3 regions of the Photobacterium sp. 2_MG-2023 genome follow, and region 3 is predicted to be linked to each of the others. Evidence: predicted binding sites of a transcription regulator. Region 3 holds the regulator's gene; each other region holds the start of a gene.
What was found. Region 3 encodes CRP, which controls carbon source genes, mostly activating them, when cyclic AMP is high. Its sites were predicted from a motif close to TGTGANNNNNNTCACA; they were not measured.
Positions count from the first base shown of each region.

Region 1: a site for CRP is predicted at 1,396-1,411, ahead of Q4491_RS18505 (CTP synthase). Genes of this name have one in related genera too.
Region 2: a site for CRP is predicted at 1,769-1,784, ahead of Q4491_RS07785 (ROK family protein). Genes of this name have one in related genera too.

Region 1 covers NZ_JAUOQQ010000028.1:15,517-19,755, reverse strand. Annotated here, with positions in the region: gene relA (GTP diphosphokinase) at 1-432, shown strand, start outside; gene mazG (nucleoside triphosphate pyrophosphohydrolase) at 511-1,323, shown strand; gene Q4491_RS18505 (CTP synthase) at 1,493-3,133, shown strand; gene eno (phosphopyruvate hydratase) at 3,217-4,239, shown strand, end outside.
Region 2 covers NZ_JAUOQQ010000007.1:60,162-64,400, forward strand. Annotated here, with positions in the region: gene Q4491_RS07775 (hypothetical protein) at 1-714, opposite strand, end outside; gene queE (7-carboxy-7-deazaguanine synthase QueE) at 921-1,589, opposite strand; gene Q4491_RS07785 (ROK family protein) at 1,872-3,089, shown strand; gene Q4491_RS07790 (thiol-disulfide oxidoreductase DCC family protein) at 3,209-3,574, shown strand; gene Q4491_RS07795 (LON peptidase substrate-binding domain-containing protein) at 3,584-4,153, opposite strand.
Region 3 covers NZ_JAUOQQ010000004.1:195,513-199,751, reverse strand. Annotated here, with positions in the region: gene Q4491_RS05565 (hydrolase) at 1-183, shown strand, start outside; gene Q4491_RS05560 (phosphoribulokinase) at 222-1,091, opposite strand; gene Q4491_RS05555 (YheU family protein) at 1,219-1,440, opposite strand; gene Q4491_RS05550 (OsmC family protein) at 1,494-1,898, opposite strand; gene crp (cAMP-activated global transcriptional regulator CRP) at 2,173-2,805, shown strand; gene Q4491_RS05540 (hypothetical protein) at 2,987-3,196, shown strand; gene Q4491_RS05535 (DUF1338 domain-containing protein) at 3,268-4,062, opposite strand; gene astD (succinylglutamate-semialdehyde dehydrogenase) at 4,101-4,239, opposite strand, start outside.

The DNA.
Region 1 (4,239 bases), on a different contig from region 3:
GAAGGGGTGGATAACCTGATGACCCACCTGGCGCGTTGCTGCCAGCCCATTCCCGGTGATGACATAGTCGGCTTTGTGACACAGGGGCGGGGGATTTCGGTTCACCGCAGCGACTGTGAACAGCTGGAAGAACTGCGTCATGTGGCGCCGCAGCGGATCATTCATACTGTCTGGGGCGGAAGCTTTGCCGGGCGCTACACGCTGACCGTCAGGGTAACCGCTTCTGAGCGTAACGGCCTGATTAAAGATCTGACCAACACCATGCACAATGAAAAGGTCAAAGTGGCCGGCGTGAAAAGCCGGATCGATTTCAAAAAGCAGATGGCGATCATGGATTTCGATATTGAGCTGACTGATCTCGACAGTCTGGGCAGACTGATCCTCCGCCTGGAGCAGGTGAAAGATGTCTTTGAAGCCAGACGACTGCACTGATCTCATCCTATCGACAAAACGGGCTCCGGCCCGTTTTGTGCCCAATAACAACCTGACACAGAGCACAGGATAACCATCATGAGCGATAAGCCCATCAACACCTTACTTTCCATCATGACGCAGCTGCGCGACCCGCAGCGGGGTTGCCCCTGGGATCTCAAACAGGATTTTGCCTCTATCGTGCCCCACACGCTGGAGGAAGCCTATGAAGTGGCAGATGCCATTGCTGAAGAGAGCTGGGATGATGTGAAGGAAGAATTGGGCGATTTGTTATTTCAGGTAATCTTCTACAGCCAGTTGGCGAAAGAAAAAAGCTTGTTTGATTTTGATGATGTGGTCGGCGCGATCAATCACAAACTGATTCGTCGCCATCCTCATGTTTTTGCAGATAAAGATTTCGCCGATGAAGCAGCAATACATGCGAACTGGGAAGCGGAAAAGGCCAAAGAGCGTGCAGAAAAAGGGCAGGATGACAGTATTCTGGCTAATATCCCTAAGGCAATGCCTGCTCTGAACCGGGCCGATAAAATCCAGAAACGCTGCGCCCAGCTGGGTTTCGACTGGCCAACGCTGGGGCCGGTCGTTGACAAAGTGCAGGAAGAAATCGATGAAGTGATGGAAGAAGCCCATCAGGCGGTACCCAGTCAGGAACGCATCGAAGAGGAGATCGGGGATCTGCTGTTTGCTGTTGTTAACCTGAGCCGGCACCTGAAAGTGAAACCGGAAATGGCCTTGCACAAAGCCAACCGTAAGTTCGAACGCCGGTTTCGCGAAGTGGAACGCTGTGTGCTGGAACAGGGCAAGTCGATTGACGCATGTTCACTGGATGAGCTGGATGCCGAGTGGGAAAATGTTAAGCGCAAGGAAAAGTCTGTTTCAGCATCAAAGTGAGCACTAACCCGTAAGCAGACTTTTCATCAAGGATACCGGGCTTGATTTGGAACAAAAAGCGTCTGGGTTTACTGTGATAGTTTTCACGTTGTGGCAATAAAATGTGTCTGGTATACTAATTTCCCGTCCAGATACTTTTTATCCTCTACACCAATCTTCCAGGTTAAACATGACAACGAATTACATTTTTGTGACGGGCGGTGTTGTATCCTCCCTAGGTAAAGGTATTGCTGCAGCCTCACTGGCGGCCATCTTAGAGGCCCGTGGTCTGAAAGTGACCATGATGAAGCTAGACCCTTACATTAACGTTGATCCAGGCACCATGAGCCCGATTCAACACGGTGAAGTATTCGTTACGGAAGACGGTGCAGAGACCGACCTTGACCTTGGTCACTATGAGCGTTTTATCCGTACCAAGATGACCAAGCGCAACAACTTTACTGCTGGCCGTGTCTATGAAGACGTGCTGCGTAAAGAGCGTCGCGGTGACTATCTGGGTGCGACCATTCAGGTCATCCCTCATATTACTAACGCTATCAAAGAGCGTGTGATTGCCGGTGCAGAAGGCCACGACGTTGCTATCGTTGAAGTGGGCGGTACGGTCGGTGATATCGAGTCCCTGCCATTTATGGAAGCAATTCGCCAACTGGGCGTGCAGCTGGGCCGTGAGCGTGCAATGTTTATGCACCTGACTCTGGTGCCTTACCTGGCCGCGGCCGGCGAAGTGAAAACCAAGCCTACTCAGCACTCAGTCAAAGAACTGCTGTCTATCGGTATTCAGCCGGATGTGCTGATCTGCCGTTCTGACCGTATGATTCCGGCCAATGAGCGAGCCAAGATTGCCTTGTTCTGTAACGTGCCGGAAAAAGCTGTTATCTCAATGAAAGACGTTGACTCCATCTACAAGATCCCTCAGCTGATCAAGTCGCAGGGTCTGGATGAACTGGTTTGTCAGCGCTTTGGTATTACCGCCCCGGAAGCCGATCTGAGCGAGTGGGAGCGCGTTATCTATGAAGATGCCAATCCTACCGGTGAAGTCACTATCGGTATGGTCGGTAAATACACCGAACTGCCGGATGCATATAAGTCAGTCAACGAAGCACTGAAGCACGCTGGCCTGAAAAACCGCTTGTCTGTGACCATCAAGTACGTAGATTCACAGGATGTTGAATCCAAAGGCGTAGAAATGCTTGCAGGTCTGGATGCGATTCTGGTACCGGGCGGTTTCGGTGGTCGTGGTGTTGAAGGCAAGATCATGACAGCGCAATATGCGCGTGAAAACAAAATTCCATATCTGGGCATCTGTCTGGGCATGCAAGTCGCACTGATCGAATTTGCGCGGAACGTGGCAGGTCTGAGCGGTGCACACTCAACGGAATTTGATGCCAAATCACCGTATCCTGTGGTGGGCCTGATCACTGAATGGGTCGACAGCGAAGGTAACGTTGAAGAGCGCACAGAAGAGTCGGATCTGGGCGGCACTATGCGCCTGGGCTCTCAGCTGTGCCATCTGGAAGAGAGCAGCAAAGCCCGTGAAATGTACGGCAGTGCAACAATTCACGAGCGCCACCGTCACCGTTACGAAGTGAACAACAACCTGCTGCCTCAGCTGAAAGAAGCGGGCCTGAAAATCTCCGGCCTGTCTGCTGACAAGAAGTTGGTAGAGATTATCGAAGTGCCGAATCACCCTTGGTTTGTGGCGGCTCAGTTCCACCCTGAGTTCACCTCAACACCTCGCGATGGCCATCCTTTGTTTGAAGGATTCGTCAAAGCGGCTGGTCAGCACCAGCGTGGTGAGTTCGAAGAGTAATCAGTTACAAACAGCTGTTGCACATGGAGTGCGGCAGCTTTTTTTTCGCTTTTTTAAATCAAAATAAAGCAAGAGGAAACACTATGTCTAAGATCGTTAAAGTTTTGGGTCGTGAAATCATCGACTCACGCGGTAACCCGACAGTGGAAGCTGAAGTCCACCTGGAAGGTGGTTTTGTTGGTATGGCTGCGGCACCATCTGGTGCATCAACGGGTTCCCGCGAAGCTCTGGAGCTGCGTGACGGCGACAAATCTCGTTTCCTTGGCAAAGGTGTACTGAAAGCCGTTGAAGCGGTTAACGGTCCTATTGCTCAGGCGCTGGTTGGTAAAGACGCGAAAAGCCAAGCGGACATCGACCAAATCATGATCGACCTGGACGGTACTGAAAACAAATCTAAGTTTGGTGCTAACGCTATCCTGGCTGTCTCTCTGGCGAACGCAAAAGCAGCCGCGGCAGCAAAAGGCATGCCTCTGTACGAGCACATTGCTGAACTGAACGGCACTCCGGGCAAGTTCTCTATGCCTCTGCCAATGATGAACATCATCAACGGTGGTGAGCATGCTGACAACAACGTAGACATCCAGGAATTCATGATCCAGCCAGTAGGTGCTAAAACACTGAAAGAAGGTCTGCGTATCGGTGCTGAAGTGTTCCATAACCTGGCAAAAGTACTGAAAGCCAAAGGTCTGAGCACAGCTGTTGGTGATGAAGGTGGTTTCGCACCAAACCTGGAATCTAACGCTGCGGCACTGGCTGCTATCAAAGAAGCTGTTGAAGCGGCTGGCTATGTACTGGGTAAAGACGTCACGCTGGCGATGGACTGTGCGGCTTCTGAGTTTTACGACAAAGAAGCAGGCAACTACAACATGAAAGGCGAAGGCAAAATCTTCACGTCTGAAGAGTTTAACTTCTACCTGCAGGATCTGGCGAACCAGTACCCAATCGTGTCTATCGAAGACGGTCTGGACGAGTCTGACTGGGATGGCTTCAAGCACCAGACAGAACTGCTGGGCGATAAACTGCAACTGGTGGGTGACGACCTGTTCGTGACTAACACCAAGATCCTGAAAGAAGGTATCGACAAAGGTATCGCTAACTCTATCCTG
Region 2 (4,239 bases), on a different contig from region 3:
AGTGTATTTGCGGGTCATGATGCCTTCAAGGATGTCGTTGACTATGCTGAGCGACATCAGATTGCTCAGGCTGACGCCATTGAGCCCCAGTTTGGGGATCAGGGTGACACTCAGTTCATCAGCCAGCTCATTAACGAAATCGCCGGCATCCCGGACATCGATATTACTGGGGTCACTGACAGTTTCACCAAATATGCCCCAATGGCCGTCTGTGGCGACGCGTTTTATCAACGCACGGTAGGCGAGTGTGGTTTTCAGGGACAGGGCGATCTCGGTGTCCGTTAACGGTGTCATGAAGAGATTGGTCGGTAAGTCGTCGCCGATGGCAAATTGCGGCACGCCATTGAGATCCAGCACCAGCACGCCATGCAGCAGCAGTGGCACCTGAGCTTCAATACTGTAGTTACCGTCTGTCATCGCAAAACTGGTGATGTCACCCTGACCCATCACTTTGCCCTGCTGATTGATAAACAGTACAGCAAAGTTGTCCTGATACAGATCCGGTGTGGCCGCATAAGCCTGGCTGACAGGACTCCAGCTCAGCCTTTGCTGTGCTGTCATCAACCCGGCAGGCAAGTCGACAGTGACGGTAAATTTGGTTTTGACGGGTGGCAGCTCAGCAGGTTGAATGCCTGCATCATCTCCGCCGCCACCGCACGCAGAAAGCAGTCCAGCCAGAAACAGGCTCAGACCAAGTCTCAGATAGGTGCGCATAACATTTCCCCTGAATACTCAATGCAGCACGTGTTATACCAATCTCATGGCCGATCATAGGCGGCTGGATTGGTTTCGGTGTTTGGGCTGAGTATAGGTAAACGGCGGGCAGGGGAATGTAAAACTCTATGGGTCGTCTCATCTGTTGAGACAGCATCTAAGAATTGAGACGACCGAAAACAGGTGGGGCTGAGGTGTCAGCTTAATCAGGCAATCGACAGGTATTTATGTGTCTGGATAGACAGGCGCCAGTTCCGGGCAATACAGGTTTGAATGCAAAGTTCGGTAGCTCTGGTTTTCTGGCTGATGGGCTGCAGGGCGATGGTAACCTTGTCCTGCAGCGGCACGCCGGCTAACAGCGCATCTAACTGGTCGATATCCTTTTGCGTCCCGACAGGGTGCTTGATTTCATTAGCGCGTGACAGTGCGCCGGGCAGGACCGGCAGCTTGCCTTTCATGTTAATTTTCGGCGAGACAGTCACCCAGGTCTTGTCTGTGGCCAGCACCTCGTAAGTGCCACTGGTTTCAATCTGGCAGCCAAAGCCGTTGGCTTCCAGCTGTTCAGTCAGCGGGCGTAAGTCATACAGACAAGGTTCGCCACCGGTAATTACGACATGACGAGCTGTGTATCCCTGCTCAATCAGTAGGTTGACAATGCCGCCGGCATCCAGAGACGTCCAGCTTGGCGAGTCGCCCTGCTTGGTAAGCATAGCGCTGACGTTAACTTCGTCCTGAGGCTCGGCACTCCAGGTTTGTTTTGTGTCGCACCAGGCACAGCCGACAGGGCAGACTTGCAGACGGACAAAAATAGCCGGCACGCCTGTGAAAACACCTTCACCCTGGATGGTTTCAAAGATTTCATTGATTTTGTACACGGCTGACCTCAAAACAATCAATCAAGTTAACGTGAAAAAGGGTGTTTTGGTACCCTGAACCTCAAAGGGCGCGTATTATGTCAGAACCCTGCGTCATTGTCTCTAGAGCCACATATCTTTCAATCATGCTGCTTGTTTGTCCGGCCCGGTAATGCGAAGACCAAAAGGGACAGGCTGGTCGTGACTGGGTTCACGTCCTTGGCACAAGGGGCTTCACAATTACTTCGCAAAGTAAAAAAATTCAATTTCTTGCGTATTCGTTAACCTTTGAGGATCCAGAGCATGTATGTCGCTCAACCCGGTCATATCGATCATATCAAAAGAAACAATGCCGGAAGCGTCTACAAACTTATCGATCAGTATGGGCCTATTTCCCGTATCGAGCTGTCGAAAAAGAGCCAGTTAGCGCCAGCCAGTATTACCAAAATCACCCGTGAGCTGTTTGACGGGCATCTGATCAAAGAAGCTGAAATTCAGGAATCAGGCAATCGCGGCCGTCCGGCCATTGGCTTAGTACCCGATAATGATGGCTGGCAATTTTTAGGTATTCGTCTTGGCCGGGGTTACCTGACCATTGCCTTGCATGAGCAGGGTGGCGACATACTGTTCGAGGAGCGTCAGGATATCGAAGAACTGGCGCAAAATGATGTGTTGCAAAAGCTGCTCGGTGAAATTGAAAGCTTTTTTGCCCGCCACGCCAAGCAGCTGGATCGCATTACCGCCATTGCCGTTTCCTTACCGGGCTTGGTGAATTCCGATAAAGGCATGGTGCTGCAAATGCCACACTATGAAGTGAAAGATTTACCTTTAGGGCCGGCAATTCATGAAGCAACGGGCCTGCCGGTTTTTATCGGCAACGATACCCGTTCCTGGGCGTTGGCCGAGCAATTGTTCGGCAATGCCAAAGATGTGGCGAATTCTATTCTGATCTCCATTCATCATGGGGTGGGTGCAGGCATCATTCTGGATAACAAAGTGTTACAGGGCCGGATTGGCAACATCGGCGAGCTGGGCCATATTCAGATCCAACCTGATGGTCTTCCCTGTTATTGCGGCAATAAAGGATGCCTGGAAACGGTAGCCAGTTTACAGGCCGTCAGGCAGCAGGTGAAATCCCGCCTGGCCTTGGGGGAAGGGTCATCATTGTACGGCAAAGAACTGACTATCGAAACCATTTGCGAGGCTGCCGTGCAGGGCGATCCGCTGGCATATCAGGTGATCACTGAGCTGGGCTTCCACTTAGGCCGGGCCATTGCCATTATGGTTAATCTGTTCAACCCTGAGAAGGTGCTGATCGGCGGCGAATTCAATCAGGCCAAATCGGTGTTGTATCCCGCCATTATTGAGTGTGTAAAGAGCCAGTCTTTGCCTGTGTACAATCAGGATCTGCGTATTGAAGAAACCAGTTTTTATACCCAGGCGACCATGCCTGCCGCCGCGCTGGTGAAGCAGGCCATGTATGATGGCCATCTGCTGGTGAAGCTGACTGAAGAAGGCTAGCCGCTTTCAGATGCAACTTTGGTAAAACGCAGCAAACTACCCGTTCGCTGCGTTTTTTATGCCTATTACCCGTTATCAGCCAGACTTAAAGTAAGCGTCCGGCAATCAGGAGAACCTTCATGAAAACAAGCAAAATCACTGTGTTTTATGACGGAGCCTGCCCGACCTGTGTCCGCGACCGGAAATGGTATGAATCCTGGCTGGGTCAGCATCCGCATCTGGTGGAATGGTACGACATTACCGGTAAAGATGAAGAGTTGGCCGCGATGGGCATTGTGCCCGACGAAGCGCTGAGAGAGCTGCACGTTCAGGACAACAACGGGGCGGTTCACAAGGAAATGGATGCCTATATACTGCTGCTTAAACAAATCTGGTGGATGCGGCCTGTGGCCTGGCTGATGGGGCTTTCCGGCATCCGGCAGGTGTTATCTGCCGTTTATCGCCGTATGGTTGATCAGCGGTTAGCCCGCGAGGGGCGAGGTTAAACGGCGGCGCTATATATCGTCGTGCCTGAGCTCTTCATCTATCACATTGTGCAGGAAAGACAGCGCTGCACGATGGTCATTCCGGCTCATAAACCATTGTTTTTGATTAGTTTCTAATGGCAAGATTTCAAGCCATCGCTGGCAGACCCAGGCCATGTCAGTAAAGTCGGGATCCGGGTAATTCGCGGCGTAATCGGGATATTCATCAAACAAGGCTTCCAGGCTATTGGCAATGGGTTTGTCGATGAAGCGGGTGGAACTGGGTGTCCAGTTTTTTATCGCACTGACCTCGCCAAATCTCAGGCCGTCTTTTTCCTGCCAGTGATTGTTGATAACGAATTTTTCTATACCCCGTATAGTGATGCCCAGTAATCCGTCAGGTAATTGTTCAAAATCTGTGATTTCGACCCGGGTGCCGAAATGACACAGAGAATCACCATCTTTCATGCACAAGCCAAAACCATCGCCTGATGACATCGCCAATGTCACTAAGCGGGTATAGCGGGGCTCAAAAATTCTCAGTTTACTAACGCCTCCCGGCAACACATAGAGTCTGAGCGGGAAAAGGGGTAACTGCATCATACTTGGCCTTCTGACAGCATGTTTGTAAAAGGCCGCTAAATGGTGCGGTGTATATGACGGCCTTACAATGACTCTTACATAGA
Region 3 (4,239 bases):
GCCGCCGACGATCCCTTTATGACCAAGGCCGTGATACCCAGACAACCGCTGCCGCCGCACATTGACTATCACCTGACCCGGCATGGCGGCCACGTAGGATTTATCAGCGGCAGTTGGCGGGCGCCGAGCTTCTGGCTGGATCACACAGTGCCGGCCTGGTTCAGGGACAAACTGGGGGCATAACAAAACAACGCCTGCAAGCAGGCGTTGTTTTGTCAGTATTAACCTATCTTACCTGTGTCAATTAACTGCTGGATGAGTGGCCGCATGATCAGCTCCATCGCAAAGCTCATTTTACCGCCCGGCACCACCAGGGTATTGTGGCGCGACATAAACGATCCCTGAATCATCGCCAGCAGATACGGAAAATCCACGTTTTTGATGCCGCGAAAACGGATCACCACAAAACTCTCGTCCAGACTGGGGATCGCTTTGGCACTGACAGGGTTCGAGGTATCCACCGTCGGCACACGCTGAAAGTTGATATGGGTACGGGAGAACTGTGGCGTGATGTAATTCAGGTAATCATCCATCGAGCGAACAATGGACTCCATCACCGCCTCGCGGGAATGGCCGCGATCCCGGGTATCACGGACGATTTTCTGAATCCACTCCAGGTTAACAATAGGCACCATGCCAATCAGCAGATCCACATGCTGTGCCACGTTGACATCACCGTCCACCACACCGCCATGAAGCCCTTCATAAAACAGCAGGTCGGTATTTTCCGGCAAATCCTGCCAGGGGGTGAATGTGCCCGGCATCTGGTTATACGGCACGGCCTCGTCAAAGGTGTGCAGGTAACGGCGAAACTTGCCGCTGCCGTCTTCGCCATACTGGCGGAAAAAGTTGCCCAACTGAGCAAAGTCGTTGGCCTGCGGGCCAAAATAACTGATATGACGGCCTTGCTCTTTGGCTTTACGGATCTCCACATCCATTTCAGGACGGGTGAACCGGTGGAAACTGTCCCCTTCCAGCCAGGCCGCATGAATGTTCAACATGTTAAACATTTTACGGAAGGCTTCCGAGGTGGTGGACGTTCCTGCTCCGGAGGAACCTGTTACTGCAATGATCGGGTGTTTTGCAGACATGACATACCTTGTCGTTAATCCTAACGGAATCAGTTAGTAACAGGGCCAGAGAAAGCAGTCAAGTTTCACGGGCCCGTTCATCGGCGTCAGCTTCCGTTTTCTGCTGCCGCTTTTCATTATGGCAGCTTTATTCTGCGCTCAGTGAACGGCGCAGTTTAATATCAACCGTCTCATGGAGTTCAGAGAACATAATCACGGCCTCGCCGCTGTCCAGTTGCTGCCTGACTCTGGCGACTTTCTGTTCCAGACTCAGCTCGCGTTCGCCATAGTCCGTACCTTCGCGCAGAACAAAGTGTTCTATCAAATTATCGAGTGTCTCGGGATCCAATTCTTGCCAGGGGATGATCATACTACTCACCGAAAAATAAGGGGGAAAACCGGCACGGCTTTCCCGAAACACCATTAAGCGGCGACGATTTCATAAGAATGTGTCAGCGTGACACCTTTGCCCAGCATCAGGCACACAGAGCAATATTTTTCCAGCGAATCACCGACCGCTTTGGCCACCAGCGCTTCATCAAGATCATGGCCTGTCACCACGAAATGCAGATTGACCGAGGTAAAATAACGCGGTGCCTGCTCGCGGCGCTCTGAGGTCATGTTTGCTTCGCAGGCCGTGATGGCCTGGCCGGCACTTTTCAGGCCGTCGACCACATCGACGGAGCTGCAACCGCCCGCTGCCATCAGCACCAGTTCCATCGGACTCGGTGCCGTATTGCCGCCGTTGCCGTCCATGACCACACTGTGGCCAGAGTTTGACTGGCCGACAAAAGTCAAACCTTCTACCCATTTAACACGTGATTGCATGCGATGCTCCTTACTACTCAAACCCGCATTTAAAAACTAAGTCACAACTGTGTGATCATGTGCACAGTAAAGCGTCCAAAATGTGCATTTATCGTCACCCAATATCAAGCAATGCGTGTCGAAAAAAGTTAAACTCTTGGACTGAATGTTCACATGCGCTTGCAGCCCAGCCGTTGACTGAATATCCTAGTTGGCAAACAATGATATTGTTATACCCAACCCCAATTCAAGGAATGACGTTGTTGGGCAACACACTGCAGAGGAAGTTAGTAATATGGTTCCAGGTAAACCGCAAACAGATCCAACCTTGGAGTGGTTCCTTTCTCATTGCCACATTCATAAGTACCCTTCAAAGAGTACACTGATCCATGCTGGCGAGAAAGCAGAGACCCTCTACTACATCGTTAAAGGCTCCGTTGCCGTTCTTATCAAGGACGAAGAAGGCAAAGAGATGATTCTGTCCTACCTCAACCAGGGCGACTTCATCGGTGAGCTTGGCCTGTTTGAAGAAGGCCAGGAGCGTACTGCCTGGGTTCGTGCAAAAACACCATGTGAAGTGGCAGAGATTTCCTTTAAGAAATTCCGTCAGCTGATCCAGGTCAACCCGGATATTCTGATGCGACTGTCTGCTCAGATGGCTCGTCGTCTGCAAGTCACCAGCCAGAAAGTTGGCGACCTGGCGTTCCTGGATGTTACCGGTCGTATTGCCCAGACACTGCTGAATCTGGCCAAACAACCTGATGCCATGACCCACCCGGACGGCATGCAAATCAAAATCACCCGTCAGGAAATCGGCCAGATCGTAGGCTGTTCCCGTGAAACCGTTGGCCGCATCCTCAAGATGCTGGAAGAGCAGAACCTGATTTCTGCCCACGGCAAAACCATAGTGGTTTACGGCACTCGCTGATCACTCAGCTGTGATGCAGCCAATGTGAGTATAAGAAAAGCCGCCAGTGCGGCTTTTCTTGCATTTGCACACCCTCCCCCGGCTTTGCATCGTGTTCCTCTAGTCACCTCACAGTTTTTCAGTTGCCTTCCTCATTCCTATTGCTACATTTGGCATATCAGTTTTATGTGGATGCAGCGATATGGATATCGAACGTTTTGCCCCGAATGCGCAGCACAGCCAGGTGCCAACCCGCCCTGTGGTCACTATGGGCCGCTTCCTCACAGCATCAGTGGAAATGACAGGGTTTCAGTCACCCCGTCTGTTACTGGAACAGGAAGCCGGTCTGCACGCCGGGATCCTGAGTCGTGACAACGATGCCTGGGTGCTGCCTTTGGATCAGCAGCACTGACACCAACAGCCTGACCTAAAAAAACAGCGACCAAAAGGCCGCTGTTTAAGGTGTTTTTCAGTCAGGCTGAATCACATATTGGTACTTTCGAAGATTTTGTCGGCTGACGCTTCGACAAAGCCCGGATAGAGTTCCCCGTCTGCCTGATGGTAGCGCTTGGCAAACTCATAAAAACCACCGGGAATTGTGCGAACACCGTCGGTGAAGGACACATCAACACGGTCAGCCATAGTGGATGACTGCTCCAGCATCACTGCCGGATTGCCTTTCACTTCGCCGCCGGCTTCATTAATGCTGAACCCGTTGTGGCGCAGCAAGCTGTTAACCGCCGCCACTTCGGTGAACTGCTCCAGCTGATTGACGCTTACCGTAAAGTGATTGGCGCCGTAACCGTGAGCGGCCACCCAGCCGGCATACTCGCTTTCCGCGGCCAGCATTTCATAGGTCGCAAAATCCAGCTCCCACAAACGGCCGTTATAAAGGAAAGACGCATCATCCATTGCACCGTCAGGGATCTGCTTTACCAGCGCACGCACCGTGTTCTGCAGTTGTGCAGAGCACTGACCAACCAGCAGTTCACTGATAAACACTTTCGGGGCAGCCGGATTCGGGTGCTCGAAGTGCTCCGCGTACAGTTTCTTCTGCTCGAAATGATAGATACCGCAAGGCTTGTAGCCAATGGCGATAAAAGGTGCAGCCAGAACATCCAGACTGACACCAGGCAGATTAAAGGTACGCAACGCAATATGATCATTCTGCAGAGGCTCTTCCTCTGTCAGCAGATCGTGTACCTGCGCCGCCGACGGGCAAAGACGGGTAGTAAAGTCCTGCCACAGGGCATCAAACAATTTTTCCACTCTTTCCATGATGCGGTTCCCCTTCGAAAATACGGGTTAAGTATGAATTACAGTTGGATCCCTGGAGACAGCTGTGCCGGCAATTCGGTTGCCTCACCTTCCATAGATGCCATTGGGTATGCACAGTAATCCGCAGCGTAGTAAGCACTCGGACGCAAATTACCCGAGGCACCCGGACCACCGAAC